3 regions of the Allobosea vestrisii genome follow, and region 1 is predicted to be linked to each of the others. Evidence: predicted binding sites of a transcription regulator. Region 1 holds the regulator's gene; each other region holds the start of a gene.
What was found. Region 1 encodes PhoB, which activates phosphate uptake and scavenging genes when phosphate is short. Its sites were predicted from a motif close to TGTCATNNANCTGTCAT; they were not measured.

Region 1 (10,439 bases):
TCGGCGATCATCGCCTTGCGGTCGTCGGCCGAGAAGCCTCTGAGCATGCCGAGCACGCGCTCGCGCGAGCAGCGGCAGGCCTCGTGCACCGCGACTGGCTCGAAGACATGGGCGCCGCGCTCGTGGAACAGCCGGTAGAGCAGGCGCTCGCTCTCCAGCAGCGGATCGAGCAGTTCGTGATGCTCTACCGTCTCGACCAGCGAGCGCGCCTCGGCCCAGGCGTCGTCGCTGATGCCGTCATCATTGTCGGCGGCAAGGATCTCGTGCCCTTCCGGCGCATCACCGGGATGGAGGTCGGCGGCGCGCATTCGATCGGGCGAATTCGGCATGAACTGGACGATCAGACCACCGGCGCGCCAGGCCAGGCCGCTCCCGGTCAGGACCGTGCCGACGCCAAGGCGAATGCGGCTCGGGATCTGCTCTGACTGGCGGAAATACTGGTGGCCGGCCTCTTCCAGGCTTTGACCGTCCAGCGCGACGACACCCTGATAGCGCGTCGCTTCCGTGCCCTGGTCGACGGTCATGGCGAGATGACCCTTGCCGAGCAACTCGCCGGTCGAGACCGCATTCGTGACGATCGCAGCTGCCAGCTGGTCGGCGTCGTAGCGGGCCATGGCTCGATAGCAGTCGGGCGCGTTGAAATCGACGACCAGCATCGAGATCGGTCCGTCGCTCTTGGTCTGGAGCTGGAAACGGCCTTCACCCTTGAGCGTGGTTCCGAGCATGACGGTCAGCGCCGCAGCCTCGGCAAGGACGCGCGCGACGGGCTCGGGATAATGGTGCCGCTCGAGGATCTGGTCGAGCGAAGGGCCGAGCCTGACGACCCGGCCGCGCACGTCGAGCTCAGGCACCGCGAAAGGCAGCACCCGATCATCGGGTGCGCCCGCTGGCAAGCTGTCAGCCATCAGGCCGCCACCGCACCGAAGCACCAGGCCAGGATACCCTTCTGGGCATGCAGCCGGTTCTCGGCCTCGTCGAACACCGCCGATTGCGGACCATCCATGACCTGATCGGTCACTTCCTCGCCGCGCGAGGCCGGCAGGCAGTGCATGAAGATCGCGTCCTTCTCGGCGCGGCCGAGCAGCCGCTCGTCGACCTGATAGGGCCGCAGCAGGTTGTGGCGCGTGCCTTCCTGATCACCCATCGAGACCCAGCAATCGGTGATGACGCAGTCGGCGCCTTCGACCGCGGCTTCGGGCCGGCTGGTCAGTTGCAGCTTCGCGCCCTGCTCGCGGGCCCAATCGAGCAATGCAGGCGGGGGCGCGAGCTCTTCAGGCGTCGCAATGGCGAGCTCGAAATCGAGCCGGCCAGCGGCATGAACCCAGGAGGTCAGGACATTGTTGGTGTCGCCGGTCCAGGCAATGCGCTTGCCCTTGATCGAGCCCTTGCGTTCCTCGAAGGTCATGACATCGGCCATGACCTGGCAGGGATGCTGGCGCTTGGTCAGGCCGTTGATCACCGGCACGGTTGCGTATTTCGCCATTTCGACCACGGCATCATGGTCGAGCATACGGATCATGATCGCGTCGACATAGCGCGAGAGCACGCGTGCCGTATCGGCGATGGTCTCGCGTTCGCCGAGCTCGATCTCCTGGCCGGTGACCATCATCGGCGAGCCACCGAGCTCACGGATACCGACATCGAAGGAGACGCGGGTCCGGAGCGAGGGCTGCTCGAAGATCATGGCGATGACCTTGCCTTCGAGCAGACGATCGCCGGCAGCGTCGGGCGTGCGCCGACGGGTCTTGATCGCCTCGCCGGCCTTGAGGATGGCGCGGAGTTCACCCGCGGAGAAGTCCGAGAGATCGAGAAAATGACGCACTGGAGTCTCCATGCTCATTCAGCCGCCGGCCGGGTGAGCTCGGCCTCGACCGCGCCCGCCGCCTTGTCGAGCCGCGCCACTGCCTCGGCGACCTCGCTCTCGCCGATGATCAGCGGCGGCAGCAGACGCACGACATTGTCGCCGGCGGCGACGACGAGCAGGCCGGCGGCCCGCGCCTGGGCGACGAAATCGGTGTTTGGCGTCCTGAGCTTGAGACCAAGCATCAGACCTTCGCCGCGGATCTCCTCGATCACGTCCGGGTGGTGATCCTTGAGTTGGGCCAGCGATTGGCGCAGGCGCAGCGCCGTCTTCTGGACCTGCTCGAGGAAGCCCGGCGCCAGGATGACGTCGAGCACGGCATTGCCGACCGCCATGGCGAGCGGATTGCCACCGAAAGTGGTGCCGTGCGTGCCAAGCGTCATGCCGGAGGCCGCCTCTTCAGTCGCGAGGCAGGCACCCATCGGGAAGCCACCGCCGATGCCCTTGGCGATCGACATGATGTCGGGGGCGACACCGTAATGCTCATAGGCGAAGAACTTGCCGGTGCGGCCGACACCGGTCTGGATCTCGTCGAAGATCAGCATCAGACCGTGCTCGTCGCAGAGCTCGCGCAGCTGCTTGAGGACACGCATCGGCACCGAGCGCAGGCCGCCCTCGCCCTGGATCGGCTCGATCATAAGCGCAGCCGTCTCGGGCCCGATCGCCGCCTTCAGCGCGGTCTCGTCGTCGAAGGGCACCTGGTCGAAGCCGTCGACCTTCGGACCAAAGCCGTCGATGTATTTCTGCTGGCCGCCGGCGGCGATGGTCGCAAGCGTGCGACCATGGAAGGCGCCCTCGAAGGTGACGATCCGATAGCGCTCGGGATGGCCTTTCGCGGCGTGGTACTTGCGCGCCATCTTGATCGCGCACTCGTTCGCCTCGGCGCCCGAATTGGTGAAGAAGACGCGTTCGGCGAAGGTCGCCTCGCAGAGCCGGCGCGCCAACTTCTCGCCCTCGGGCATCGTGTAGAGGTTCGAGGTGTGCCAGATGCGCTGCGCCTGCTGGGTCAACGCCTCGACCAGATGCGGATGGGCGTGGCCGAGCGAATTGACGGCGATGCCGGCGCCGAAATCGAGATAACGCTGGCCATCGGCGGTGATCGCCCAAGCACCTTCACCACGCTCGAGAGCGATCGGGGCGCGGGCATAGGTCGGCAGGAGAACAGAGGAAGCGGCGGAAACGGGAGTGGTGCTCATGGAGCGAAATCCTTGCGGCGAAACAGGGAGGAAGCGCGGAACCTCAAGTCGGGAACGGAGATGCGGAGCGCTCGCGGCATGATGCCGGCATGATACGACCCGCCGGCGACATTATCGTCGCTGGCCGTTCCCGCCGTCTCGTCGCGCGTCAAGCCGCATTGATGGAAAGTCCCGATCGCTCAAAAACATAAGCGCCGCCCGATAGGGGCGGCTGCGTGATGCGACTATGCAAAACCGTCCCTGCCCTGTCAATCGCAGCTGACCTCGCGGCAGGCGACCGGGCCTGAACTCAGCCCTCATCCTGAGGAGCCGCATAGCGGCGTCTCGAAGGGTGCTTCAGGAGGCTCCCGAACCGGCTGGAACATCCTTCGAGACGCAAGCTGCGCTTGCTCCTCAGGATGAGGGCTCAAGCTTCATCTGCAATTGCCCCGACCTCACGGCAGCGTTGCCGATTAGACTCACCGTCTCGCCGTCTGCAGTGATTGGCTGGGGAAAAGCCGGATTACGATTCGGCGACTCTTGTGGCCGAGTCAGGCCATATTGTATGGTCCTCTTCGTCAGATACGACATCTCGTGCGGCGTCTCCAGTATCGTCAGTCCCGGGCGTAACGGCTTCCGTTCAGCAACGGAGGCTGCCGGTATCGGATTCCGCCATGATCTTTCCCTATGCCTCGCCGGCCAGCCGGCGGGACATGACGAAGACAGGTGCAACTCCATGACCGAAGCCGGAGCCTGGACCGAGGAACGCGTCGAGCTGCTCAAGAAGCTCTGGAACGACGGCCTGAGCGCAAGCCAGATCGCGGCGGAGCTCGGCAGCGTCACGCGCAACGCCGTCATCGGCAAGGTGCATCGCCTTGGGCTGTCGGGCCGCGCCAAGAGCCCGGGCTCGGCAACGCCGCGCCCGCGCAAACCGATAGCCCGCCCGCCAAGCCATCCCGCTGGCCACCACAGCAGCGGCGGCGCCGGCCTGACCCGCGGCAATACCGCACTTGCCCCGCAGTTCGCTCCGGAGATCGAAGCCGAAGCGCAGGTCGCGCGCGAGCCGGCTCCGTCCGAGGACGTGGTCGTGCCGTTCTCCGAGCGGGTCACGATCATGGAGCTGCGCGAATATATGTGCCGCTGGCCGATGGGCGACCCGACCACGCCGGAGTTCCGCTTCTGCGGCGGACGTTCGGCGACCGGAATGCCCTATTGCGCCTACCATGCCCGCATCGCCTACCAGCCGGCCGCTGACCGCCGCCGCGACCGCAAGATCATTCGCGCCTGACGACAGCGAAGCACTCGAACAGAAAAGCCGGCCGCGAGGCCGGCTTTTTTCATGAGCGCTCGCCTCGCAGAAGCAGCGTCAGCTGCGCGCGAATGTTTCGTCAAAGGCGTAACCGGCGCCGCGCACGGTGCGCAACGGGTCCTTGGCATTGGCCGGCGTGATCGCCTTGCGCAGGCGCCCGACATGGACGTCGACGGTGCGCTCATCGATGTAGACATCGCGGCCCCAGACAGCATCGAGCAGCTGAGCCCGGGAATAGACCCGGCCCGGCGCCTGCATCAGGAATTCGAGCAGGCGGAACTCGGTCGGCCCGAGATGCAATTCGGCGCCGGCCCGGCGGACGCGCCGTGTCGTGCGGTCGAGCTCGAGATCGCCGGCGGCAAGCAGCCCGGCGACATGGCCGGGTTTGGCGCGGCGCAGCAGCGCCTGGATGCGGGCGATCAGCTCCGGCAGCGAGAACGGCTTCACGACATAATCGTCGGCGCCGGTGGCGAGGCCGCGCACGCGCTCGGTCTCCTCGCCGCGGGCGGTCAGCATGATGATCGGCACGCGCTCGGTGTCGCGCCGCGTGCGCAGGCGCCGGCAGAGCTCGATGCCGGAGAGGCCGGGCAGCATCCAGTCGAGCAGCACCAGATCCGGCGTGTGATCGCGCAGATGCAATTCGGCGTCGTCGCCGCGCGCCACGCTGTCGACCTCGAAGCCTTCGGCCTCGAGATTGTAGCGCAGGAGCAGGGTCAGCGGCTCCTCGTCCTCGACGATCAGGATGCGTGCGGGCATGTCTAGCGTCCGTTCAGGCGCGCGCCCGCTCAGCCATTGGCCGAGGCGGGCAGGTCGACGAGGATGTTGGTGGTATCGAGCTTCGGCCGGGTCTCGTCGATCGACTGACCGGTGACGAGGTAATGGATGGTCTCGGCGATGTTGGTGGTGTGATCGCCGATGCGCTCGACGTTCTTGGCGCAGAACAGGAGATGCGTGCAGAAGGTGATGTTGCGCGGGTCCTCCATCATGTAGGTCAGGAGCTCGCGGAACAGCGAGGTGTAGAGCGCGTCGATCTCGTCGTCGCGGCGCCAGACATCCATCGCCTTCTGCTCGTTGCTCGCCGCATAGGCGTCGAGCACGTCCTTGAGCTGGGCCTGGACCAGGCGGCTCATATGCTCGAGGCCGACGACGGCGCGATGCGGCGGCGAGAACTGGCCGGAGATCGCGACGGCGCGCTTGGCGATGTTCTTGGCGAGGTCGCCGACGCGCTCGATATCGGCCGCGATGCGGATCGCCGAGATCAGCTCGCGCAGGTCGTTGGCGAGCGGCTGGCGCCGGGCGATGGTCAGCACCGCCTTCTCCTCGACATCGCGCTGGAGATTGTCGAGGCGCTGGTCGGCACTGATGATCTTCTGGGCGAGCGCAGTGTCGCGGCGCACCAGCGCCACGGTCGAGTCGCCGAGCATGCGCTCGGACATGCCGCCCATCTCGGCGAGGCTGCGGCGCAGGCCCTCGAGATCGGCGTCGTAGGAGCGGACGATATGGTCGGACATCGGGGCGTATCCTGTGACGGAGGCGAGCGGACTTGCGGGTGTCAACCGAAGCGGCCGGTGACGTAGTCCTGCGTCTGCTTCTTGTGCGGGTTCATGAAGATCGTGTTGGTGGCGGCGAACTCGATGACTTCACCGAGATACATGAAGGCGGTATACTGCGAGATGCGCGCCGCCTGCTGCATGTTGTGCGTGACGATGACGATGGTGAAGTCGGTCTTGAGCTGCTCGAGCAGGTCCTCGATCTTGCCGGTCGAGATCGGGTCCAGCGCCGAGGTGGGCTCGTCGAACAGGATGACCTCGGGCTTCTGCGCGATGGTACGGGCGATGCACAGGCGCTGCTGCTGGCCGCCGGACAGGCCCATGCCGGAGCTCTTCAGCTTGTCCTTGACCTCGTCCCAGAGCGCGGCGCGGCGCAGCGCGCCCTCGACGCGATCGTCGAGTTCTGACTTCGGCGGCTTCTCGTAGAGGCGGATGCCGAAGGCGACGTTGTCGTAGATCGACATCGGGAACGGCGTCGGCTTCTGGAAGACCATGCCGATGCGCGAGCGCAATTCGTTCACGTCGACGTTGTTGGAGATGATGTTGCGGCCGTCGAGCAGGATTTCGCCGGTCGCCTTCTGCTCGGGATAGAGCGAGTAGATGCGGTTGAAGATGCGCAGCAAGGTCGACTTACCGCAGCCGGACGGGCCGATCAGCGCGGTGACATGGCGGTCGCGGAAGTCGAGATTGACGTTCTTCAGCGCCTTGTGCTCGCCGTAATAGAAATCGAGGTTCTTCACGGCAATGCGGACGGGCGCTTCGGCATCCAGCGTCTGCGGGCTCAATTCCAGGGTCGAAAGCATCTGCATGGTCCTTCCGATCGGACGCTGATCAGGTGTTGGTTTATTTGCCGCCGCGCACGATGCGCCGGGCGATGATGGAAAGCACGAGGATTGAGACGGTGATGATCAGCGAACCCGCCCAGGCGAGCTGCTGCCAGTTCTCGTACGGAGCAGAGGCGAACTGGTAGATCGTCACCGGCAGGTTGGAGACACCGCCGATCAGGTTCGGCGAGAACCAGAAATTGTTGTTGAGCGCGGTGAAGATCAGCGGCGCGGTCTCGCCGGCGATGCGGGCGAGCGCCAAGAGGATGCCGGTGACCATGCCAGACTTCGCCGCCCGCCAGGTGATCGAGGTGATGACCACCGATGGCGGGGCGCCGAGCGCAGCGCCGGCCTCGCGCAGCGGGCCGGGCACGAGACGCAGCATGTCCTCGGTGGTGCGCACGATCACCGGGATCGCGATGATACCGAGCGCGACGCCGCCGGCCCAGCCGGAATAGCCGCGGAACGGCTCGACCATGATGACGTAGACGAACAGGCCGATCAGGATCGAGGGCGCCGAGAGCAGGATGTCGTTGATGAAGCGGATCAGGTCGGCGAGCTTCGAACCCTTGCCGTATTCGGCGAGATAGGTACCGGCGAGCACGCCGATCGGCGTCGCAACGGCGATGCCGAGGAAGGTCAGCACGATCGAGCCGACGATGGCGTTGGCGAGGCCGCCGCCTTCCGTGCCGGGACCGGGCGTGACCTGGGTGAAGGTCGTGGCGGAAAGCCCGCCGAGCCCTTTCACGATCAGCATGCCGAGGATCCAGAACAGCACGGAGATTGCGATCAGCGTGAAGCCGGTCGCGATGACCTTCATCAGCCGGTCGGCGGTGCGGCGCGACTGGCGGACGCGGCCCCAGGTGACCTCGGGCAGCTTGCGGACGGTGGAGGGGGTAGCAAGGCTCATGATCCGCTCCCGTTCAGTAGCGCTTGACGCGCGAGACGAGGATGCGCGCGATGACGAGGACGACGAAGGTGACGAAGAACAGGATGCAGCCGAGCGCGATCAGCGAGTTGAGCTGCAGGCCGAGCGCCTCGTTGAACTCGTTGGCGATGCGCGAGGCGATGGTCGAGCCCGGATCCATGACCGAGGCCGAGAGCCGGTTGGCGTTGCCGACGACGAAGGTCACCGCCATGGTCTCGCCGAGCGCACGGCCGAGGCCGAGCATGATCGCGCCAATGATCGAGACGCCGGCCTGGGGCACCAGCACATGGCGCACCACTTCCCACGTCGTCGCCCCAATTCCATAAGCGCTCTCACGCAGCACCGACGGGATCTGGTCGAGCATGTCGCGGGTGATCGAGGCGATGAAGGGGATGATCATGAAAGCCAGGATGATCCCGGCGGTCAGGATGCCCAGCCCCGAGGGCGAGCGCGAATACAGGACCGTACCGATGATCGGCATGCCCTCGACGATGTTCGAAAGCGGGATCTGCACATAGGCCGCGAACAGCGGCGCGAAGACGAACAGCCCCCACATCCCGTAGATGATCGAGGGCACGGCGGCGAGCAGCTCGATCGCGGTCGAGACCGGCTGCTTGAACCAGGGCGGCGCCAGCTGGGTCAGGAAGACGGCGATGCCGAGCGAGAGCGGGACGCCGACGACAAGCGCGATCAGCGCCGTCGAGAGGGTGCCGACGATGGCGGGCCAGGCACCGTATTGCTCGTTCTGGGTGTCCCAGACACTGGAGGTCAGGAAGCCGAAGCCGAACTCGCGGAAGGCTGGCCAGCCGCCGATGACCATCGAGGCCATGATGCCGGCGAGCAGCACCAGCACGAACAGCGCCGCCAGGAAGCTGGCGTTGCGGAAGACGAGATCGAAGGTCCCCTTCGGGGTCTTGCGCACCGGCGCACTGGGCGCGGCGAACTGATCGGTCACGGCAGACATCCGTGGTTACTCCGGTCTCGAAAGGCGACTATCGGGGCGAAACGAGGCTCTGGTGGTCATGAAGCGGGGGCCGCAGTCGGCCCCCGCTCTGTTTTCGTATGCGGGAGCGATCAGAAGATCGGCTTGCCCGCCGGGTCGGTCACGCCCTTCCAGGCGTTGCGGACCTGATCCTTGACGTTGGCCGGCAGCGGCACGTAGTCGAGGTCGAGGGCGAGCTGGTCGCCGCTCTTGTAGGCCCAGTCGACGAACTTCAACGCAGCCTGCACCTCTTCCGGTTTCTCGGGCTTGGCGTGCACCAGCAGGAAGGTGGCGGAGGTGATCGGCCAGGCCTGGGCACCCTTCTGGTTGTTCAGCGAGATGCCGAAGCCGGGAGCCTCGTTCCAGTTGGCATTGGCGGCAGCAGCCTGGAAGGCCTTGTCGTCCGGAGCCGGGAAGTTGCCATCGGCGTTCTTGACGAGGGCGTGGGCCAGCTTGTTCTGCTTGGCGTAGGCGTATTCGACATAGCCGATCGAGTTGGCGACCTGCTTGACCGAGGCGGAGACGCCCTCATTGCCCTTGCCGCCGATGCCGACGGGCCATTGCACCGCGGTGTTGGTGCCGATCTTCGACTTCCAATCGGGCGAGACCTTGGAGAGGTAGTCGGTGAACACGAAGGTCGTGCCCGAGCCGTCCGAACGGTAGACCGGGTTGATGTTGGCGTCGGGCAGCTTCAGGTCGCCGTTCAGCGCAACGATCTTCGGGTCGTTCCACTTCTTGATGTTGCCGAGATAGATCTCGGCGATCAGGTCGCCCGAGAGCTTCAGCTTGCCGGGCTCGACGCCGGCGATGTTGATCGCCGGAACGACGCCGCCCATCACGGTCGGGAACTGGATCAGGCCGTCCTTGGTGAGTTCCTCGCCCTTGAGCGGAGCGTCGGTGGCGCCGAAGGCGACGGTCTTCGCCTTGATCTGGCGGATGCCGCCACCCGAGCCGATCGACTGGTAGTTGAGCCCGATATTGGTCTCTTTCTTATAGGCCTCGGCCCATTTGGAGTAGATCGGGAACGGGAACGTCGCGCCGGCGCCGGTGATGTCGGCAGCCTGGGCAACGCCCGACAGGCCGACGGCAGCGGCCGCGAGAATGAGAAGTTTGCGCATGAGATGTCCTCTCTGGGTCGCAAGTGCAGCGGCCCTGCTAGAACACCGGCCATATGACAGCTGGATGACAGACAGTCATGAAAGCGGACCCGGCGTCGTCACAAATCGTTAACGGACCGCCGCGGGCAGGCGCGGCAGGATTGCCCGGAATGTTGCGCCCTGGCCGACCACGCTCTCGATGGTGAGGCGGCCACGATGGCGCAGGACGATGTGCTTGACGATCGCGAGCCCGAGCCCGGTGCCGCCGGCCTCGCGGCTGGCGGCGGTATCGACGCGATAGAAGCGCTCGGTCAGGCGCGGCAGATGTTCCGGCGCGATGCCGGCGCCGTCGTCGCGCACGGCGAGACTGGCCTCCTCGCCGGCCACGGCGACGGTGATGTCGACCTGGCCGCCACGCTGGCCGTATTTGATCGCGTTCTCGACCAGGTTCTCGATCAGCCGCAGCAATTCGTCGCGGTCGCCCGCGACGGTGACGGGGTTTGGCGGCACATCAAGCTTCAGCGTCACGTCGCGCTCGCGCGCCATCAGCACGAGCGAATCCAGAATCTCGCGGGCGATGCCGGCGAGATCGACCGGCGTCTCCGGCGCGAGATGGGCGCGCAGTTCGATGCGCGAGAGCGAGAGCAGGTCGTCGACGAGGCGTGCCATGCGCAGGCCCTGTTCACGCATGATCGCCAGGAAACGATCGCGCG
Region 2 (10,439 bases), 2.4 Mb from region 1:
CCCTCGTCGCTCGCCACCGCATAGGGCGCGTTCTCGGAGGTCGCCTTGACCGAAAAACCGGCCGGGAGCTGGGTGACGCGGTCGCCATGGCTCATCCAGACCGGATAGCGCGCGCCCTCCTCCCAGATTCCTTCGAACAAGGCCGACGGCGTGACGATCTCGACATCGGCGCGACCGAATTCAGCGGCGTGGCCGCCCTCGACCTTGCCGCCGAGCTGATGGGCCATGGTCTGCTGGCCATAGCAGATGCCGAGCACCGGCAGGCCGGAGGAGAACACCTCCTGCGGCGCCCGCGGCGAGCCTTCATCCGGCACCGAGGCCGGACCGCCCGAAAAGATCACGCCTTTCGGCTTCAGGCGCTGGAAGGCCTCGGAGGCCGACTGGAACGGCGCGATCTCGCAATAGACGCCGATCTCGCGCACGCGGCGCGCGATCAGCTGCGTCACCTGACTGCCGAAGTCGATGATCAGGATGGAGTCGTGCGGCACGGAATCTTGGGGCACGGAGTTTTGGGGCTGGGCGCTCATCGCGCCCGGTTACGCCATCGCGCGCGAGCACGCAACGGCGCTGAGAGCGGATCAGGTCGGCATCGCCAGGCAGCTCAGGAGGAGACGCGGTCGAGCGCGACCAGCCGCAGCGGCTCGGCCAGCAAATCGCCGGCCGTCGCTGCGAATGCCTGGAAATGCGGCGTCGCCTTGTGAACCTCGAGCGCGGCCGGGCTGGTGAACGCCTCGCGCATGTAGAAAGTGCCAGGTTCGTCGCGCAGCTCGAACAGCACATAGTCGAGGCAGCCCGGCTCGGCTCGCGTCGGCTCGATCAACGCCAGCAGGTTTTGGCGCAGTTGCTCGCGCTGGCCGGGCTTCGCTTTCAACACGGCGATGGAAATGAAGGTCTCTTCGGTCTTGCTCATGGTCGGCACCTTTGCCCCGGGATGTACGGGCAGCAGATGTCGGCGCAGGCGGCCGAGCGCAAGAACGCACAAATCCGTCCCTTACGGACAAGACTGATACCGCCCGTTCGCCAGCGGCAGCCAATTCAAGCCGGATCGTGGCGAGCAAGCGCCGCCAGATAGAACCCGTCCGTCCCTGTCCGGCGCGGCGAGAGCTGCAGGCCAAAACGCGTGGCGAAGCGAGCGAGCAGGCCGAAATCGACTTCGCCGGTATCGAGCAGGGAGCGTGTCGCGACCGGCGCGAAGCCAGCATGCCGCGCCAGGAAGGCGTCGACCGCGACGTCGTTCTCCTCAGGCAGCATCGAGCAGGTGATGTAGGCGATGCGCCCGCCCGGCTTGACCAGACTGGCGGCGCGATCGAGCACCTGCGCCTGCTCCTTGATACGCTCGGCCAAAGCTCCGGGACGCACCCGCCATTTCGCATCGGGGTTGCGCCGCCAGGTGCCGGAGCCGGTACAGGGCGCATCAACGAGTACCAGATCGACAGAGCCCGCGAGGTCGGCAAGCGCATCATGACCGCGGCTCTTGGGCACGCGCACCTCGACATTGCCTGCGCCCGAGCGAGCGACCCGGTCATGCAGCGGTGCCAGCCGGCGGCTGTCGAGGTCCGTAGCGAAGATGCGTCCCTTGCCGTTCAGGATCGCGGCCAGCGCCAGCGTCTTGCCGCCTGCGCCGGCGCAAAGGTCGACGACCGTCATCGCGGGTTGCGCGCCGGCGAGCAGGGTCACGAGCTGCGAGCCCTCGTCCTGGATCTCGAACTCGCCATTGAAGAAGCTCGGCTCGCTCTGCAGCGAGGGGCCACGGCCATCGGGCCCGGACAGGAAACGCAAGGCGTCGGGCGACCAAGCCCCGGGCTCCGGCTGGAGATGGCTCAGCGTTGCGCGCAGCCGAGCGCGATCTGTCTTCAGCCGGTTGGTGCGGATATCGGCCGGAGCCCTGCCCGCCAGTGCCTGTCCTTCTGCGACCGCATCGTCGCCAAAGCCGGCCATGAAGGAGGGCCAGAGCCAGTCCGGCACATCGGCGCGCACCCAGCCGGGCGCCGCATTGAGATCGAAGGCGACGAGCCCCGCGACCTCGAACTCGGTCAGCGGAGCCGGAGCGTGATTTTGCCCGTTGAAGAGCTCCGAAATCTCCTCTACCGCCATGCCACGCTGGCTGACCAGCATGCCAAGGACGAGCGCGCGGGGCGTTTCCTCGCTGAGTGCGTGGGTGGAAGAAGCCCGGCGGCGCAGCGCGTCATAGACCAGCGAGGCGACCGCGGCGCGGTCCTTCGAACCGGCAAAGCGACGCGACAGACCCCAATCCTTCAGCGCATCGGCCGCCGGGCGCCGGCGCTCGATCAGGTCCGCCAGAACCTCGATGGCGGCGCTGATGCGGGCGGCAGGAGTCATGTCCGGCGGTTCCTGTGATTGCTCTTGGTCATGCGTTTGGACCAGACGCGATCTGGAACGATTCCGAAGCGCGAATGGACCCTTGACGCCCTCGTCCCACAGGGCGCAAGACGATACAACTCCTTCCGCAACGCCAATCGCCTGGGGATCCTGAAATGACGACCTTCGCCCGCCTCGCGCTCGCCGGACTGTTCTGCCTGTCGCTGGCCGCCTGCGCCACCCAGCCGGTCGACACCACGCCGCCGCCGTCCAAGCGCCTCGACGCCAAGACCACGCTGGAAGGCCGCCGCTGAGCTTCCTGTCCGAGCGCTCGCAGCCATCAGGCGAGTAAGCGCTCGACAGATCTGACACGCACCTTCGCGGTGCCGGCGGCGACAAATTCCGGCATTGCGAATAGGCAAACGGGCTTTCACCGGCCTGTCATATCGACCGAGCAGTTTCGCGACCTTCCACAGGACACGAGGATCGGACGAGATGAAGCCCCTGTTGCAGCCGGCCACGATGCTGGCGACCTTTGTCCTCGCGCTGGCCGCCCCGGCCCTGGCGCAGAGCCCGGCCCCGACGCTGGACGGCAAGCCGGCGTTGATCGTCGGCCATCGTGGCGCCAGCGGCTACCTGCCCGAGCACACGATCGAAGGCTACAAGCTCGCGATCGAGCAAGGCGCTGATTTCATCGAACCGGACCTCGTCTCGACGAAGGACGGCCATCTCGTTGTCCGCCACGAGCCGATGATGTCCGGCACCACCGACGTCGCGACCCGGCCGGAATTCGCCGCGCGCAAGCTGACGCGCAAGATCGACGGCGTCGACACCACCGACTGGTTCGCCTCCGACTTCACCCTCGCCGAGATCAAGACGCTGCGGGCCAAGCAGGCCTTCGCCGACCGCGACCAGTCGCATAACGGCAAGTACGAGATCCCGACGCTGCAGCAGGTGATCGACCTCGCCAAAGCCGAGAGCACCCGGACCGGCCGTACGATCGGCATCTATCCGGAGATCAAGCACTCGACCTATCACTCGGCGATGGGCCTTGCGATCGAGGACAAGCTGCTCGATCAGCTCAAGGCGGCCGGCTGGACCGAGAAGACCTCGCCGGTGTTCATCCAGAGCTTCGAGACGGCCAATCTCAAATATCTGCGCGGCAAGACACAGCTGCGCCTGATCCAGCTCGTCGACGCCGACGATGTCGACAAGGACGGCGGCATCGTGCTCGCCGCGCCGTTCGACAAGCCCTACGACTTCGCCGTCACTGGTGACAAACGCACCTTCAAGGACCTCGTCACCGCCGAGGGTCTGAAGGAGATCAGGACCTATGCCGACGGCGTCGGTCCCTGGAAGCCCTATCTGATGCCGGCCAAGCAGGTGCTCGGCGACGACGGCAAGCCGCGCGATCTCAACGGCGACGGGACGATCGACGAGCGCGACCGCGTGCTGCTGCCGCCGACCGACGTGGTGAAGAACGCCCACGCTGTCGGGCTCTTCGTCCACACCTGGACCTTCCGCAGCGAGCCCAAGCGCCTCGCCTCGGACTTCAAGGGCGATCCGGCCGCGGAGTACAAGGCCTATCTGGCGCTCGGCATCGACGGTCTGTTCTCAGACTTCCCCGATGCGGCTGTGAAGGCGCGTAACGCCAAGTAGTCCACAACGCAAGACCGCCGCACCTGACTGGGTGCGGCGGTCTCGCCTTACCTAACTCAACTCACACTCAGTCACAGACACGCGTCGTGCGACGCACCTCTCCGCGCGGGGTCTCGCGGACCTGGGTCACGGTCCGGCAATCGCGCTCGGCGCGATAGGCCCGGCGACGCTCCCAGCGATCACGCTCGCGCATCCGGTCCTCGCGGCGGATATCCCGGTCGATCGCGCGATCACGCGGCGAGCGCGTATCGACGCTAACTCCACCCGGGCCGAGATTGATCGACTGGGCATAGGCACCGGCGCTGCCAAGCAGCAATCCGGCGACGACAGTCGTGAGAATGAGCTTCATGGTGTTTCCTCCGATTTCGAGGGAAACAACCGCAATCACCGAGAAAAGTTCCGAAAAGCCGATCGAGGAGCCGACAGGGCCGTCACGATCGAGGCAGCCGACATGCAAACGGCGCCCGTGAGGGCGCCGTCGCAGTAGCAAGCAGCGGGCTGCCAGAGATCAGTGCAGGATCTGGCTGAGGAAGAGCTTGGTGCGCTCGTGCTGCGGATTCTTGAAGAACTCGTTCGGCTCGTTCATCTCGACGATCTGGCCGGCGTCCATGAAGATCACCCGGTCGGCGACCTGGCGGGCAAAGCCCATCTCGTGGGTGACGCAGAGCATGGTCATGCCCTCGTCAGCGAGCGAGACCATGGTGTCGAGCACCTCCTTGACCATTTCCGGGTCGAGCGCCGAGGTCGGCTCGTCGAACAGCATGATCTTCGGGCTCATGCACAGGGACCGGGCGATGGCAACGCGCTGCTGCTGGCCGCCGGAGAGCTGACCCGGGTACTTCAACGCCTGCTCGGGGATCTTGACGCGCTTGAGATAGTGCATCGCTATCTCCTCGGCATCCTTCTTGGGCATCTTGCGAACCCAGATCGGCGCCAGCGTCAGGTTCTCCAGGATCGTCAGATGCGGGAACAGGTTGAAGTGCTGGAAGACCATGCCGACATCGCGGCGAATCTCATCGATCTTCTTGAGGTCATTGGTCAACTCGGTGCCGTCGACGATGATCTGGCCCTTCTGATGCTCCTCCAGCCGGTTGATGCAGCGGATCATCGTCGATTTGCCGGAACCGGACGGGCCGCAAATGACCAGCTTCTCGCCGCGCTCGACCTTGAGATTGATATCGCGCAACACGTGGAACTCGCCGTACCACTTGTTGACGGCGATCATCTTGACGGCCGTCGCGGTGTTGAGCGCGGTCTGCTTCAGCGCCGTCGGGCGCGCGCTGGTGGTTTCTGCCATAGCCATGATTGGTCCCCTCAACGCTTCTGGCCGGCGGCGAGCCGCTTCTCGACCGCAATCGAGTAGCGCGACATGCCCCAGCAACACAGGAAATAGAAAACCGCGGCGAAAGCATAGCCCGTCGCGCGGGTCGTCGGCGTCGCCCAGGTCGGATCGACCAGGGTGGCCTCGATGGTACGCAGGAAGTCGAAGATGCCGACGATGGTGACCAGCGTCGTATCCTTGAACAGCCCGATGAAGGTGTTGACGATGCCCGGGATCACGATGCGCAGCGCCTGCGGCAAGATGATCAGACGCATCATGCTCCAGTAGCCGAGGCCGAGCGACATCGCGCCCTCGTACTGGCCCTTGGGCATGGCCTGGAGGCCGCCGCGCACCACCTCCGCCATATAGGCGGCGGCAAAGAGCGCGACGCCGACCAGCGGCCGCAGCAGCCGATCCGGCGAATACTCCTGCGGCACGAAGAGCGGCAGCATGGTGTTGGCCATGAACAGCACCGTGATCAGCGGCACGCCGCGGACGAACTCGATGAAGATCACCGAGAGCAACTGGATGATCGGTAGCCTGGAGCGCCGCCCCAGCGCCAGGACGACCCCGAGCGGCAGCGAAAAGACGATGCCGACCGCCGCTATCAGGAAGGTCACCGTCATGCCGCCCCAAAGGCCGGTATCGACCCTGGGCAGACCGGGGCTATTCGCCAGCAGGCTCAGGAAGACGAAGATCGCGAGGGCGAACAGGACGAGCTGTTTCGGTCCGAAGAAGCGCTTCCAGATCGGCAACGCCTGAACCACACCGACCGCCGCCTCGCCGATGTAGAAGCGGACAAGCTGCGGCACGAAGGAGAGCACGACATAGAGCGCCGCGAGCGCCAGCGTGACTGTCAGGCAGAAGCCGAGAAAGCGCTCGGCACCGGGGCCGCCGAGCAGCAACACATAGGCCGAGATCGGTAACAGCACGAAGAAGAAGAAGATGCCGAGCTTCTTTTTCGGCGCGTTCGTCCAGAGCAGCCAAGCCACGCCGAGCGCGAACATGACGAAGACGATATTCACCCGCCAGCGCTGGTTGATCGGATAGGAGCCATAGATGAAGTACTGGAAGCGATCCGCAATATAGGCCCAGCAGGCGCCGACCGGCCGGCCGACCTTGTCCGCGAGGCAGGCATCGCGGCTGGTGCCGGTCCAGACCGCGTCGAGGAAGTAGAAGCGGATCAGCCCCGGCACCGAATCGACGACAAGGTAGAGGCAGACCAGCGTCAGCGCGATGTTGAGCGGGCTGGAGAGCAGATGGGCTCTGATCCAGGCGAGCGGCCCGGCGACGGAGAGCGGTGCCGGTTGCTGCTCCAGCGTTTCCCTGCGGACGAAGGCGTAGGGAGCCATTTCGGTGGTTGCGTCGGTCATTGGGGCGCCCTCACCGTTCCACCAGCGCCATGCGCTTGTTGTAGATGTTCATGAAAAACGACGTTACCAGCGAGATGGTCAGATAGACCGCCATGGTTATGGCGACGACTTCGACTGCCTGGCCGGTCTGGTTCAGCACCGTGCCGGTGAAGACCTGGACCAGATCGGGATAGCCGATCGCGACCGCGAGCGAGGAGTTCTTGGTCAGGTTGAGGTAGTTCGAGGTCAGCGGCGGAATGATCACGCGCATCGCTTGCGGGATGACGACAAGCTTAAGCGTCGGCCCGGCACGCAAGCCGAGCGCGTTGGCCGCCTCGGTCTGCCCCTTCGAGACGGCGAGGATGCCGGCGCGGACCACCTCGGCGATGAAGCCGGCGGTGTAGGTCGTCAGGCCGACCAACAGCGCGACGAATTCCGGGAAAATCTGGATGCCACCGCGCAGGTTGAAGCCGGCAAGTTCCGGATAGACGAAGGTGATCGGCCGGCCGGTGGCGAAATAGACCAGCAGCGGCAGGACGATGATCAGACCGAAGGCAACAAGGCCGATCGGATACTGCTTGCCGGTCGCCGCCTGCTGCTTGCGCGCCCAGGAGCGGAAAACAAAGGTGGCCACGAGGCCGATCAGCAGCGCCCAGATGATCAGGTTGCCGCCGGGGCCGAACTGCGGATCGGGCACATAGAGGCCGCGATTGTTGAGCAGGAAACCGGCCGGAAGCTCGATCGACTGGCGCGGATTGGGCAGCGGCTTCAGCACCGCATTGTACCAGAAGAACAGCTGCAGCAGCAGCGGCACGTTGCGGATGACCTCGACATAGATCATCGCGATCTTGGAGACGATCCAGTTGCTCGACAGCCTGGCGACGCCGACAAAGAACCCGAGAAAAGTCGCGAGCACGATGCCGATAGAGGCAACCAGCAGCGTATTGAGCAGGCCGACCCAGAAAGCCTGGCCATAGGTGCTGCCCGATGCGCTGAAGGGGATCAGCTTCTGGTTGACGTCGAAGCCGGCCGCGTTGTGCCAGAAGCCGAAACCGGAGGCGATCTTCTGTGCCCGCAGATTTTCAATCGCGTTCGACGCCGCAGACCAGATCACGAAGCCGACCACGGCAAGTAGCAGGATCTGGTAGAAATAGCCCCGGATCGTCGGGTCGTAGAGCAGCGAGGCTTTGCCTGGCTTGACGTCGGCAGAAGGAGTGGACACGTCTGACGCCCCTTTGAGTGCTAGCGACCGAGGGTCCGGCGGTGATCCATTCGCATCACCGCCAGCCCGCATTCTTATCCGGTTCGCCGGAACAAGACAGCTTTAAGGACCCATGCGCGACGAGCGCCGCGCATGGGTAGTTCTCATCGGATCGGCGGCGCGTATTGCAGCCCGCCCTTGCTCCAGAGCGCGTTCTGGCCACGCGCAATCTTGAGCAGCGAGCCCGAGCCGACATTGCGCTCGAAGCTCTCGCCGTAATTGCCGACGTGCTTGACGATCCGATAGGCCCAATCATTGGTCAGCCCCATCGGCTCGCCGAACTTGCCTTCGGTCCCGACGAAACGCTTGATCTCCGGGTTGTCGGATTTGAGCATTTCGTCGGCATTCGCCTTGGTGATGCCCAGCTCCTCGGCATTGACCATGGCAAACAGCGACCATTTGACGATGTCGAGCCAGACATCGTCGCCATGGCGCACGACGGGACCGAGTGGTTCCTTCGAGATGATCTCCGGCAACACCATGTGATCGTCGGGATTCGAGAGTGTCAGACGCTCAGCATAAAGGCCCGAAGCGTCGGTGGTGAAGGCGTCGCAGCGGCCTGCCTCATAGGCCTTGACCGTCTCCTGGTTGGAGGCGAAGGCGACGACCTCGTACTTGATCTTGTTGCTGCGGAAGTAGTCCGCGAGGTTGAGTTCCGTCGTTGTGCCCTGTTGGGTGCAGATCGAGGCGCCGGCGAGCTTCAACACGGAATCGACGCCGAGCTTCTTGCGCACCATGAAGCCCTGGCCATCATAGTAGTTGACGCCGGCGAAGTTCAGTCCGAGCGCGGTGTCGCGCGAGATCGTCCAGGTCGTGGTGCGCGACAGGAGGTCGACCTCACCCGACTGCAGCGAGGTGAAGCGGTCCTTGGCCGAGAGCGGAATGAACTTGACCTTGTTCGGATCGTTGAAGATCGCCGAGGCGACGGCGCGGCAGACGTCCACGTCCATGCCGCTCCAATTGCCCTGCTGATCAGGGATACCGAAACCGGCGAGACCGGTGCCGGAACCGCAGTGCAGAATGCCGCGATTCTTGACCTGCGCCAGAGTAGGCGACTGGGCTAGTGCTCCGCTCGCGCACATGGCAGCGGAAACGGCGATAAGCGCCGCGCCAATGACTCGGATCATGATTGTTCTGTCCCCTGTCTGGTGGAACGAGTTCTCCCCGCTCTCAGTTTGCTAGCAAGCTCCAGGCCAGTCCCCGCCGGCCGCTTTCTCCTCTTTTCTCTCCCTGACGAAACGATCGCACCATTCCCAAGGCGCAGACACTAACAGAAGCTCAGCGGATCGGCGGCGCGTATTGCAATCCACCCTTGGTCCAGAGCGCATTCTGACCGCGCGACATCCTCAGCACAGAGCGGCTGCCAACGGTGCGCTCGAAGCTCTCGCCGTAATTGCCGACATGCTTGACGATCCGGTAGGCCCAATCGGCCGTCAGGCCGAGCCCCTCGCCGAACCGGCCGTCGACGCCGAGCAGGCGCCTGATCTCGGGATTGGCCGATCCCCGCATCTGGTCGACATTGGCCTTGGTCACGCCGAGCTCCTCGGCGTTCAGCATGGCGAAATGAACCCACCGGATCAGCTTGAACCATTGCGAGTCGTTGTCGCGGGTCAAAGGGCCGAGCGGCTCCTTCGAGATGATCTCCACGAGGACCATGTGATCGTCCGGCGCCGTCAGCTTCAGGCGCTCGGAATAGAGGGACGAGGCGTCCGTGGTGAAAGCGTCACAGCGACCGGCATCATAGGCCTTGAGCGTTTCCGGGCCGGTGTCGAAGGCAACGATCGTATGCCTCAAATTGTTGGTCTTGAAGTAGTCGACCACGTTGAGCTCGGTCGTCGTGCCCCGCTGCACGCAGATCGACGCGCCGGCAAGCTGCATCGCCGACATGACCCCGAGCTTCCTGCGCACCATCAGGCCCTGGCCGTCATAGTAGTTGACGTTGGTGAAGAGCAGGCCGGGCGGCGTGTCGTTCGTGATGGTCCAGGTCGAATTGCGCACGAGCACATCGACGTCGCCCGCCAGAAGCGCCTTGAAGCGGTCATTGGCCGACAGCGGAATGAACTTCACCTTGGCGGGGTCATTGAAGATCGTCGCAGCGATGGCGCGGCAATATTCGACGTCGAGGCCGTTCCAGTTACCCTGCGCATCGGGCGCGCCAAAGCCGATCAGGCCGGTATTGGACCCGCAGTTCAGGACCCCGCGGCTCTTGACCTGAGCGAGGGTCTGTTGCGCCTGGGCACTAGCGACGCCAAAGGCAGCGGCGACGACGAGCAGCGCCACGCTGATCGCTCTGATCATATACTTCCCCTGTCCGGCGGAACGGGTTCATCCCATTCTCGATACGTTGGCAAACCCCGGACCAAGCGTGGCCCGGCAAGCCACTTTTCAGCAATTTGAAAAGAATCGGGGCGGACGCCAGAAGCGCCCGCCCCGCATGATGCCTTAGCGAACCGGCGGCGCGTACTGCAAACCGCCCTTGGTCCACAGCGCGTTCTGGCCGCGAGCGATCTTCAGCAGCGAGCCCTGG
Region 3 (10,439 bases), 1.2 Mb from region 1:
ACGAAGCAGCCGGCCCCGGCTGCGATCAATAGCAGCGGGTTGACCGGCGTCAGCATCAAGAGGGCGGTCGAGACCAAGGCGAGGCCGCGCCCGAACCAGCCGCCGTCGAGTGCCTGGATCAGGACATAGCTGCTCGCCAGGATCATCCCGGCGGCGACGGGCCGCAGGCCCGTCTCCAGTGCGGTGAGGATGCGGGCGCCCTGATAGCGCGACCAGAGGCTGGTGACGGCATAGATCAGCACGGCGGTCGGCCCGAAGATGCCGACCGTCGCGGCGACGGCTCCCCAGAAGCCGGCGAGCTGCCAGCCGATCAGCGTCGCCAGAAGGGAGCCGGGCCCAGGCGCCAGCCGCGCGATGGCGAAGGCGTCGACGAACTGCGCGGCGGTCAGCCAGTGGTTCACATCGACGATCTGGCGATGCATGTCGGCGATCGCGCTCTGGCCGCCGCCGATCGTGACCAGCGAGAGCGGCAGGAAGACGAGCAGGATACTGAAGGGCGTAGCTGGCACGATGCGCCCTCAGCTCTGGTGGTAGGAGACCGCGACGCTGAGCGAGCCGATGCCCAGCACCGTCCAGAGCAGCGGCAACTGCAGCACGATGACTGCGATGAAGGTCGCGGCCATGACGGCGAGCGGGAAGACCCGCCGCGGCACGCGCCGCGCCGCCGTCAGCCCCATCGCCAGCGAGAGGCCGATCGCCGCGGCAGCGGCACCGTTGAGCGCGACATGGCTGAGCTCGTAGCCGGAGATCGAGGCGAAGGCGCCGCCGATCAGGACGATGACAATCGCGGCCGGGACGACCATGCCGAGCCAGGAGGCGATGGCGCCGCTGCGTCCGCCGAGCCTGCAGCCGATCCAGATCGCCATGTTGGTGACGTTGACGCCGGGCAGGGCCTGCGCGATCGAAAGCCCGTTGAGGAAGTCCTCCTCGCTCAGCAGCTGACGCCGCTGCACGAACTCCCTGAGCATCCAGCCGCTGAGGCCGCCGCCGAAACTGGTCAGGCCAATGCGGGAGAAGATCAGGAAGAGTTGCAGCGGCGTCGGCCGCTGGGCCTGCGTATCGGGCATGGGCATTCGTGCCTGCGGCGTCTGTGACCAGACAATGCAGGGTTTGCGCCGTTGGACCAGTGCAACGGCGCATATCCGGCATGAGCCGCGTGGCGCTAGATGACCTTGGCGCGCAGCGTGGCGGTGACGATCTCGGTGACGACCACCACCGCGAAGATCACGGCGAGCACCAGCCCGACCTGATCCCAGTAGAGATTGTCCATCGCCGCCTGCAGGGCGACCCCGAGGCCGCCGGCACCGACAAGACCGAGCACGGCGCTCTCGCGCACATTGATGTCCCAGCGGAACAGGCTGACAGCCAGGAAGGCCGGTTTTACCTGCGGCCAGAAGCCCTTGAGCAGGACCGAGCGCCGTGGCGCGCCCGCCGCCCGCAGCGCCTCGATCGGGCCGGGCTTGGCCTCCTCGATCGCCTCAGCCAGGAATTTTCCGGTGAAGCCGATCGAGTGGACTGCGACCGCCAGGACACCGGCGAGCGCTCCCGGGCCGAAGACGGCGACGAAAAGCAGCGCCCAGACCAGTGTGTGCACCGAACGCGTCGCGACCAGGATGAAGCGGCCGAGCGTGTTGACCCAGGCCGAGGAGGTGATGTTGCGGGCGCACATCAGCGCCACCGGCGTCGCCAGCAGGATCGCCAGGATCGTGCCGAGCGTCGCGGTGTGCAGCGTCTCGACCAGCGCCTGCTGCACGGTCTTGGGGAAATAGGCCCAGTCGATCGGCCACATCCTTGCGAAGAGATCGACCGTCTGTGCCGGGGCGTCATAGAGGAATTCCGGGATGATCTCGATGGTCTGGACCGACCAGCCGAGCGCCACCGCCGCCAAGCCCCAGAAGGCGAGGCGCATGCTGCGCTCGGCCGTGGTGAAGCGGTGCCAGACCGGGCCGGAGGCGCCGATCTTCACCTCTCCGCTCGGCGCCTCGTCTTGGTAGACCCGGCGCATGAAGGCGGAGAGGATCTCGCCTGCCATCACCGCCAGGATGATCGCGATGATGATGGTCAGCACGAAATCATAGTCGAAGCGCTGGAAGGCGGTGAACAGGGTGGCGCCGATGCCGCCGCCGCCGACCAGGCCGACAAGAGCGGAATTGCGCAGGTTCGAATCGAGTTGGTAGGCAGCGAAACCGATGAAGCGCGGCAGCACCTGCGGCACCACGCCCATGGTCACCACCGAGAGGAAAGGCGAGCCGGCGGCGCGCAGCGCCTCGATCGGCTTCATCGACATCTCTTCGATCGCCTCGGCGATCAGCTTGGCGATGAAGCCGATGGTCGCGACGATCAGCGCGAGAATGCCGGCCAGCGCGCCGAAGCCGACGGCCTTGACGAAAAGGATGGCGACGATGACCGGGTGGAAGGTGCGGCAGAGCGCGATCAGCCCGCGCGCCAGCACCGTCACCGGCAAGGGCATCAGGTTGCGGGCAGCGCAGAGGCCGACGGGCAAGGCGAGCAGCACGCCGGCCCCGGTCGCGATGATGGCGATCTGCAGCGATTCCAGCATGCCCTGCGCGAGCAGCTGCAATTTGTCATGGGCCAGGTTCGGCGGGAACATGCGGCCGAGGAAGCGCGCGCCGTTGCCGAGGCCCTGGACGAAGCGTTCCCAGCGGATGTCGACGATGCCGGCGGCGTAGATGACATAGGCGACGAACAGCAGCGCGCCGATGCGCAGCGGCCAATTCGCCGGAAAGGCACGGGCGCGCAGGCTGCTGCCGGCGCTGACGGGAAGAGCGCTCATTCCATCCAGCCTTCGCCGCCATAGATCTCGGCGAGATGGCTTTCCTGAAGTCCGGCCGGCGGGCCGTCATAGACGACGACGCCCTTCGACATGCCGATCATCCGCAGCGCATAGCGGCGGGCCAGCGCCACATTGTGGATGTTGACCAGCACCGGGATGTCGCGTTCGCGGCCGACCTTGGCGAGCAGCTCCATGATCTCGACCGAGGTCTTGGGGTCGAGCGAAGAGGTCGGCTCGTCGGCAAGGATCAGGTCGGGCTCCTGCATGACCGCACGAGCGATGCCGACGCGCTGGCGCTGGCCGCCGGAGAGCTGGTCGGCGCGGCGGGTGGCGAAATCGGCGAGGCCGACCGATTCGAGCAGGGCGAAGGCGCGGGCGATGTCTTCCTCGGGGAAGCGCCGCGTCCAGGCACGCCAGACCGGGACATAGCCGAGCCGGCCGCAGAGCACGTTCTCGATCACCGTCAGCCGCTCGACCAGGTTGTACTCCTGGAAGACCATGCCGAGCCGCCTGCGTGCGGCCCTGAGCGCCTCGCCCTGCAGCTTCGCCAGATCGGTCCCACCCAGCATGATCGAGCCTGAGGTCGGGTCGACCAGCCGGTTGATGCAGCGGATCAGCGTCGACTTGCCGGTGCCGGATGGGCCGATGATCGCGACGATGCCGGGTTCGGTGACACTCAGCGAGATGTCGCGCAGGACCGGCTGCCCCTTGCGGTACTCCTTGACGAGGTTGCGGATGACGAGCGCCCGGCCATGGCCGGGCGCTTCTGCGGCGGGAATCGCGCTCATGAGCTTGTTACGGCCTTCGCGTCAGGGCTTGGCCGGCGCTGGCTGCTGCGCCTTCTTCTTGGCGAGTTCGTCGGCCTCGCGCTTGGCCTCGGTGTCGTAGGCCGACTTGTTGTAGGGCGTGCCCGACTTCTCGGCGACGTCGCGCACGACCGCCCAGTCCTTCTGGTAGGTGATCGGCAGGAAGCGGTCGTCGCCGTTGAACTCCTTGGTCATCTCCGGGGTGAAGCGGAAGGAGAAGAAGCAGTCGGTCAGCTTCTTGGCGAGCTCGGGCTTGAGGTCGTGCGCATAGGCGAAGGACGAGGTCGGGAAGATCGCGCTGCGATAGATCTCGCGCACGTCATCCTTCTTGATCGTGCCGCGCACCACCATGCGCTCATAGACGTCTCCGGCGACCGCGCCCATGTCGTAGTCACCCGAGACGACGCCGAGGATCGACTTGTCGTGGCCGCCGGACATCAGCGGCTTGTAGTCCTTGTCGGCTTCGAGCCCATGCTCGGGGAAAAGCACGCGCGGCGCGAGGTTGCCGGAATTCGACGAGGGCGAGGTGTGAGCGACCTTCTTGCCCTTGAGATCGGCCAGCTTCTGATAGGGGCTCGACGCCTTGACCACGGCGACGAGATTGTAGCCGCGCACGCCGGCGGCCGAGCCCTTGGCGGCGAAGGGGATCGCGCCGGCAAGGTTCACCGCAAAGCCGGTCGGGCCGGTCGAGAAGCCGGCGAAATGCAGGCGGCCGGAGCGCATCGCCTCGATCTCGGCCGAGTTCGACTGCACGGGATAATAGACGATGCGCTTGCCGGTGCAGGTGGCGAGATGGTCGGTCAGCGGCTTGAAAATGTTGGCGTAGACGGCGGGGTCTTCAACCGGCGTATAGGCCCAGACCAGCGCCGACGGGTCCTTCTGCTTCGAGGCGTCGGTCGGCACGTCGGCGACGAGGTCCTTGTTGGCGTCGCAATACATCGTATCGAGCTGGCCGCGATTGGGGCAGGCGTCCTGTGCCTGCGCCGCGCCGGCGAGCCCGAGGCCAAGGAGCAGCGAGGTCGTGGCGGACAGGCAAGTCAGTATCTTGGTCATTGGTAGCGTATCTCCCGGTCGTTCTTCATTATAAGCTGGCTATAGTATGTGACACAAAACTGTCATATTCCAGCCGAGCGAGAGCCCTAGCCTTACGACTAAAGTGGCCTTGTCCACGGCAACAGCCGGCGTGGCCCCAACCCTGATGATGCGACAGCTTCTTTCTACAACCTTTCCGGACAACCTGGCCGCGCTGGTGCCGCGCTATGACGGCTTCCTGCTCGACCAGTGGGGCGTGCTGCATGACGGCGTCCGGCCTTATCCCGGCGCCGTGGCCGCGCTCGAAGCACTGCGCCGTGCCGGCAAGCGCTTGATCATCCTGTCGAATTCCGGCCGCCTCGGCAGCGAGAACGCCGTGCAGCTGGCGAAGCTGGGCTTTGCGCGCGAGCTTTATGACGAGGTCGTCTCGGCCGGCGACGATGCCCGCGAGGCTCTGGCGACGCGCGACGAGCCGCTTTACCAAGCGCTTGGGCGCCGCTGCCTGCTGCTGGCGCGAGAAGGCGAAGCGCATCTGGCGGACGGGCTCGGGCTCGAGCTTGTCGATGAGGTCGAGACCGCCGATTTCATCCTCCTGATGACCATGGACCCGCCCCGGCAGTCGGTCGCCGGCTGGATGGAGCTGCTCGAAGCGGGTAGCCGGCAGCGCCTGCCGATGATCTGCGCCAATCCGGACCTGCATCGCGCCAGCCCCACCGGCGGCCTGCAGGAGGCACCTGGCCTCGTCGCGCGGGCCTATGAGCAACTGGGCGGCGCGGTGCGCTATCATGGCAAGCCCGAGCCGCGGATCTATCGCACCTGCCTTGCCCGGCTCGGGCTCGACCGGAGCCGTGTCGTCGCGATCGGCGATTCGCTGGAGCATGACATCGCTGGTGCGCAGGCGGCGGGCCTCGACAGCGTCTTCATCGGTGGCGGCATCCATCGCGGCGATATCGGCTGGGATGGCGCAGCGATGGGCAGGGCGAGCTGCCTCGCGCTCTTCGCCCGCGCCGGCCGGACTCCGACCTATGCACTGCCGCTGCTCGGCTGACGGAGAAGCTGCTCAGCGCCCGGTCAGGAACAGGCCGGAGACGAAATAGGCCAGCGCCGAGATCAGGCCCGCTGCCGGCATGGTGACGATCCAGGCGAAGACGATGCCGCGGGCGACGCCCCAGCGCACCGCCGTGACCCGCCTTGCCGCGCCGACGCCGATGATCGCGCCGGTGATGGTGTGCGTGGTCGAAACGGGGACACCGAGATAGGTCGCCATGAACAGGGTGATCGCGCCACCGGTCTCGGCGCAGAAACCCTGCTGCGGCGAGAGCCGGGTGATCTTCGAGCCCATGGTGTGGACGATGCGCCAGCCGCCGCAGAGCGTGCCGAGCGCCATCGCCGCCTGGCAGGAGATCACCACCCAGAACGGCACCGAGAAGGTCTCGCCCATCATCCCGTGCGAGAACAGCAGCACGGCGATGATGCCCATCGTCTTCTGCGCGTCATTGGCGCCGTGCCCCAGCGAATAGAGCGAGGCCGAGACGAATTGCAGGAGGCGGAAGGTCGAATCGACCTTGATCGGCGCGACCCGCAGGAAGGTCCAGGAGACGATCAGCACCAGCAGCAGCGCCAGCGCGAAGCCGATCGCCGGCGACATGAAGATCGCGATGAAGGTCTTGCCGAGCCCCCACCAGACGATCGAGGAGAGGCCGACTTTTGACAGGCCGGCCCCGACCAGCCCGCCGATCAAGGCATGCGACGAGCTCGACGGGATGCCGGCAATCCAGGTCACGACGTTCCAGACAATCGCGCCGGTGAGCGCGCCGAAGATCACGCGGTCGTCGACGATCGCCGCCTGGATGATGCCGGAGCCGACCGTCTGGGCGACGTGGAGGCCGAAAAACAGAAAGGCGATGAAGTTGAAGAAGGCGGCCCAGAACACCGCCCATTGCGGCGCCAGCACCCGGGTCGAGACGATAGTCGCGATCGAGTTGGCGGCATCGTGCAGGCCGTTCAGGAAGTCGAACAGCAGCGCGACGGCGATCAGGAAGATGAGGACGGGAGCGAAACTGGCGAAATCCACGGCGCGGGGCGCCTCTCAGAGGTGTTCGAGGACGATGCGGCTGACGCGCTTGGCGACGTCCTCGAAGCGGTCGACCACCTTTTCCAGGTGATCATAGACCTCGGCGCCGACGATGAAGCCCATCGCGTCAGTACCGCGATGCGCCTTGAACAGCTCCTTCAGGCCGCGATCGTAAAGCTGGTCGGAGCGCTCCTCGATCGCGCCGATCTCCTTGGCGAGCGCGCCGATGCCGATCGCATGCTTCTTGATGTCGCGCAGCATGGGGAGGAGCTCGCCGACCTTGAGCGAAGCGGCGACGATCGTCTTGCCGAGCTCCTGCATGCTCGGGGAAAAGCTCTCGACCTCGAAGAGCCGGATTGCCTTGGCGGTCTTCTGCATCTGATCGATGGCATCGTCCATCGAGCCGATCAACTCCTCGATGTCGCCGCGGTCGAAGGGCGTGATGAAGGTGCGGCCGACCTCGAGCATCACCTCGCCGGCGATGGCGTCGGCAAGGTTCTCCTCGGCGAAGATCTCCGCGCAGCCGGTCTCGATCGGCCTTTCCCCGCTGAGCACGCCGTCGAGTGCGAGCGCTCCAGCCTTCAGCGTCTCAGCATGACGCTCGAACAGCACGAAGAACTTGTCTTCCTTCGGAAGCAGTTTCTGGAACCAGCCCAGCATCGGAACGGCCTCTCACCAGCTTCGTCAGTCCGCAGCAAGCAGCGGGGATGACACGCCTGCGCCTTCTGTGACAGTTTTGCGACGACGGCAATCCGGATTCCCGGCCTTGCCCTCCGCGGACCTCGACGTCGGCGGGTGAAGAACGATCAAGGGAGGACTGAATGTTTACACGCAGGATCGCGCTCGTCTCGGCGCTGGGGCTCGCTTTGGCGACGACGGCTGCTCACGGGCAGGCGCCATCGGGCAAGGTCACGGTCGTCACCTCGTTTTCGAAGGACGTCACCGACCCGATCAAGAAGGCCTTCGAGAAGGCGGTTCCAGGCGTGACGCTCGAGGTCCAGAACCGCAACACCAATGCCGGCGTGAAATATGTCGAGGAGACCAAGGCCAACAACCAGGTCGACCTGTTCTGGGCCTCGGCGCCCGACGCCTTCGAGGTGCTGAAGGGCAAGAAGCTGCTGACCGCCTACAAGCCCAAGGCGTCCGGCATCCCCGAGAAGATCGGCTCCTATCCGATCAACGACCCCGACGGCTTCTATTTCGGCTTCGCCGCTTCGGGCTACGGCATCATGTGGAACGAGCGCTACGCCAAGGCCAACAAGCTGCCCGAGCCCAAGGACTGGCAGGACCTCGCCAAGCCCGTCTTCTACGACCATGTCTCGATCGCCTCGCCGGCACGCTCGGGCACCACGCATCTGACGGTCGAGACCATCCTGCAGGGCGAGGGCTGGGAGAAGGGCTGGCGGACGCTGAAGGAGATGTCGGGCAATTTCCGCTCGATCACCGATCGCTCCTTCGGCGTGCCGGAGGCGGTCAATTCCGGCCAGGTCGGCGTCGGCATCGTCATCGATTTCTTCGCCTTCTCGGCGCAGGCCTCGGGCTTCCCGGTCAAGTTCGTCTACCCGACCGTGACCACGGTCGTGCCGGCCAATGTCGGCATCATCGCCAATCCGCCGAACAAGGCGGCAGCCGAGGCCTTCATCGAGTTCCTGCTCTCGCCGGCCGGCCAGGAGGTACTGCTCGAGCCGGGCATCCGCCGCCTGCCGGTCAATCCGGCCGTCTACGCCAAGGCCGGCGCCGATTATCCCAACCCCTTCACCGACCCGCGCTTCCAGAAGATGATCGGCTTCGACGTCGACAAGTCGGAGGCGCGCACCGCCGTGGTCGACACGCTGTTCGACCAGCTGATCTCCTTCCAGCTCGATGCGCTGAAAGGCGTCACCAAGACCCTGCACGAGGTCGACGCGGCGCTCGCCAAGAAGCCGAACGCCCAGGCCAAAGCGCTCGCCGACGAAGCCCGCACCCTGATCGCCGCCTTGCCGGTGACCGAGGCGCAGGCCGCGAGCCCCGAGCTCCGCGGCGCCTTCACCGGCGCCAAGGAGAAGGGCGCGCGCCAGGCCGAGGTCGAGAGCCAGTGGGCGAGCTTCGCCCGCGACAACTACGCCAAGGCGAAGGCCAAGGCCGAGGAGGCGCTGAAGGCGGCGCGCTGAGCGTACTGACAAATCTCTCTGTCATCCCGGGCTTGACCCGGGATCCATCGTAAGGCGCACCGCTCTACGATGGATCCCGGATCTCAGCTTCGCTGCGTCCGGGATGACGGCCCGCTTGTTCGCTAACGCCCAGGTCATCATGACGGCCGTTTCTCCACTCCCCCGCGCCCGCACCTTCTCCGCCACGCCCGGCCAGATCGCGCTGGCGCTCGCCATCGCCGTCTTCCTGCTCGTCTTCCTGATGCTGCCGGTGGCGACGGTGATCTATGTCGCCTTCACCGAGAAGGGCACCTCGACCTTCACGCTGGTCAATTTCTACGACTTCGCCCGCACCGAGCTGTTCATGCGCTCGCTGTGGAATTCCTTCTACGTCTCGGCGATGTCGGTGGTCTGGGCCTCGGTGCTGGCGCTGCCGCTGGCCTATCTCACCACGCGCTTCGCCTTTCGCGGCGCCGCGGTCGTGCAGACGCTCGGCTTCCTGCCGCTGATCATGCCGCCCTTCGTCGGCGCCGTGGCGATGCAGCTATTCTTCGGCCGCAACGGCTCGGTCAACCTGCTGCTCGACGACTGGTTCGGCTTCAAGATCGATTTCATGGAAGGGCTGAACGGCGTCATCTTCGTCCAGTCGGTCCACTATTTCCCGTTCATCCTGATCAACCTCTCGGCGGCGCTGCGCAATATCGACCGCGCCATGGAGGAGGCCGCGCAGAACCTCGGCTCCTCCGGCTTCCGCCTGTTCCGGCGGATCGTCTTCCCGCTTGCTCTGCCGGGCTATCTCGCCGGCGCCTCGCTCGTCTTCGTCAAGGTCTTCGACGATCTTGCGACGCCGCTCCTGCTCAACGTCAAGGATATGCTGGCGCCGCAGGCCTATCTGCGGGTGACCTCGATCGGCATCGCCGACCCGATGGGCTATGTCATCTCGGTCGTCCTGATCGTCGCCTCCGTGCTGGCGATGTGGCTCTCGGCGCTGGCGCTCAAGGGCCGTGACTATGCCACCACACAGCGCGGCGGCGGCGGGCTCGCGCAGCGTGTCATGCGCCCGCACGAGGCTGTGCTCGGCTATGGCGTCGTCATCCTGATCCTGGCGCTGGTGCTGGCGCCGCATCTCGGCCTGTTGCTGCTCTCCTTCGCGACGATCTGGTCGTTCTCGCCGCTGCCGGACGCCTATACGGTCGCGCATTACGGCCGCGTCTTCGGCGAGAGCTCGCTCTACATCAAGAACACCCTGATCTATGCCGCGCTCGCCGGGGGCATCGACGTCGTGCTCGGCGTCGCTATCGCCTATCTCATGCTGCGTACCAAGCTGATCGGCCGCGAGTGGCTCGACTGGATGGCCTCGGCCGCGCTCGCCATTCCCGGTGTCGTGCTCGGCATCGGGTACCTACGGACCTTCTACGGCATCACCTTGCCGGACGGCACGCCGCTCGCCGCGCTCTGGATCACCATCGTGCTGGCTCTGGCGATCCGGCGCCTGCCTTATGCCTTGCGCGCCTGCCATGCGGCCCTGCAGCAGATCTCGGTCTCGTTGGAGGAGGCGGCGGAAAACCTCGGCGCCACCAAGGCCCGCACGGTGCGCCGCATCG

Region 2: the regulator PhoB is predicted to act here: its motif matches at 2,748-2,764, upstream of QO058_RS28600 (glycerophosphodiester phosphodiesterase).
Region 3: the regulator PhoB is predicted to act here: its motif matches at 7,434-7,450, upstream of QO058_RS10800 (DUF47 domain-containing protein).

What each region holds. Positions count from the first base shown of each region.
Region 1 covers NZ_CP126307.1:3,392,624-3,403,062, reverse strand. Annotated here, with positions in the region: gene QO058_RS16880 (Hsp33 family molecular chaperone) at 1-905, opposite strand, end outside; gene argF (ornithine carbamoyltransferase) at 905-1,834, opposite strand; gene QO058_RS16870 (aspartate aminotransferase family protein) at 1,837-3,057, opposite strand; gene QO058_RS16865 (GcrA family cell cycle regulator) at 3,773-4,324, shown strand; gene phoB (phosphate regulon transcriptional regulator PhoB) at 4,403-5,101, opposite strand; gene phoU (phosphate signaling complex protein PhoU) at 5,131-5,856, opposite strand; gene pstB (phosphate ABC transporter ATP-binding protein PstB) at 5,898-6,704, opposite strand; gene pstA (phosphate ABC transporter permease PstA) at 6,739-7,629, opposite strand; gene pstC (phosphate ABC transporter permease subunit PstC) at 7,643-8,611, opposite strand; gene pstS (phosphate ABC transporter substrate-binding protein PstS) at 8,722-9,747, opposite strand; gene QO058_RS16830 (ATP-binding protein) at 9,856-10,439, opposite strand, start outside.
Region 2 covers NZ_CP126307.1:5,780,246-5,790,684, reverse strand. Annotated here, with positions in the region: gene guaA (glutamine-hydrolyzing GMP synthase) at 1-527, opposite strand, end outside; gene QO058_RS28615 (putative quinol monooxygenase) at 602-910, opposite strand; gene QO058_RS28610 (RsmB/NOP family class I SAM-dependent RNA methyltransferase) at 1,036-2,340, opposite strand; gene QO058_RS28605 (hypothetical protein) at 2,496-2,633, shown strand; gene QO058_RS28600 (glycerophosphodiester phosphodiesterase) at 2,815-3,978, shown strand; gene QO058_RS28595 (hypothetical protein) at 4,046-4,327, opposite strand; gene QO058_RS28590 (amino acid ABC transporter ATP-binding protein) at 4,487-5,275, opposite strand; gene QO058_RS28585 (amino acid ABC transporter permease) at 5,293-6,672, opposite strand; gene QO058_RS28580 (amino acid ABC transporter permease) at 6,683-7,873, opposite strand; gene QO058_RS28575 (amino acid ABC transporter substrate-binding protein) at 8,017-9,039, opposite strand; gene QO058_RS28570 (amino acid ABC transporter substrate-binding protein) at 9,191-10,207, opposite strand; gene QO058_RS28565 (amino acid ABC transporter substrate-binding protein) at 10,355-10,439, opposite strand, start outside.
Region 3 covers NZ_CP126307.1:2,162,594-2,173,032, reverse strand. Annotated here, with positions in the region: gene QO058_RS10835 (chromate transporter) at 1-509, opposite strand, end outside; gene QO058_RS10830 (chromate transporter) at 519-1,067, opposite strand; gene phnE (phosphonate ABC transporter, permease protein PhnE) at 1,163-2,794, opposite strand; gene phnC (phosphonate ABC transporter ATP-binding protein) at 2,791-3,582, opposite strand; gene phnD (phosphate/phosphite/phosphonate ABC transporter substrate-binding protein) at 3,604-4,653, opposite strand; gene QO058_RS10810 (TIGR01459 family HAD-type hydrolase) at 4,799-5,680, shown strand; gene QO058_RS10805 (inorganic phosphate transporter) at 5,693-6,706, opposite strand; gene QO058_RS10800 (DUF47 domain-containing protein) at 6,722-7,366, opposite strand; gene QO058_RS10795 (ABC transporter substrate-binding protein) at 7,528-8,856, shown strand; gene QO058_RS10790 (ABC transporter permease) at 8,996-10,439, shown strand, end outside.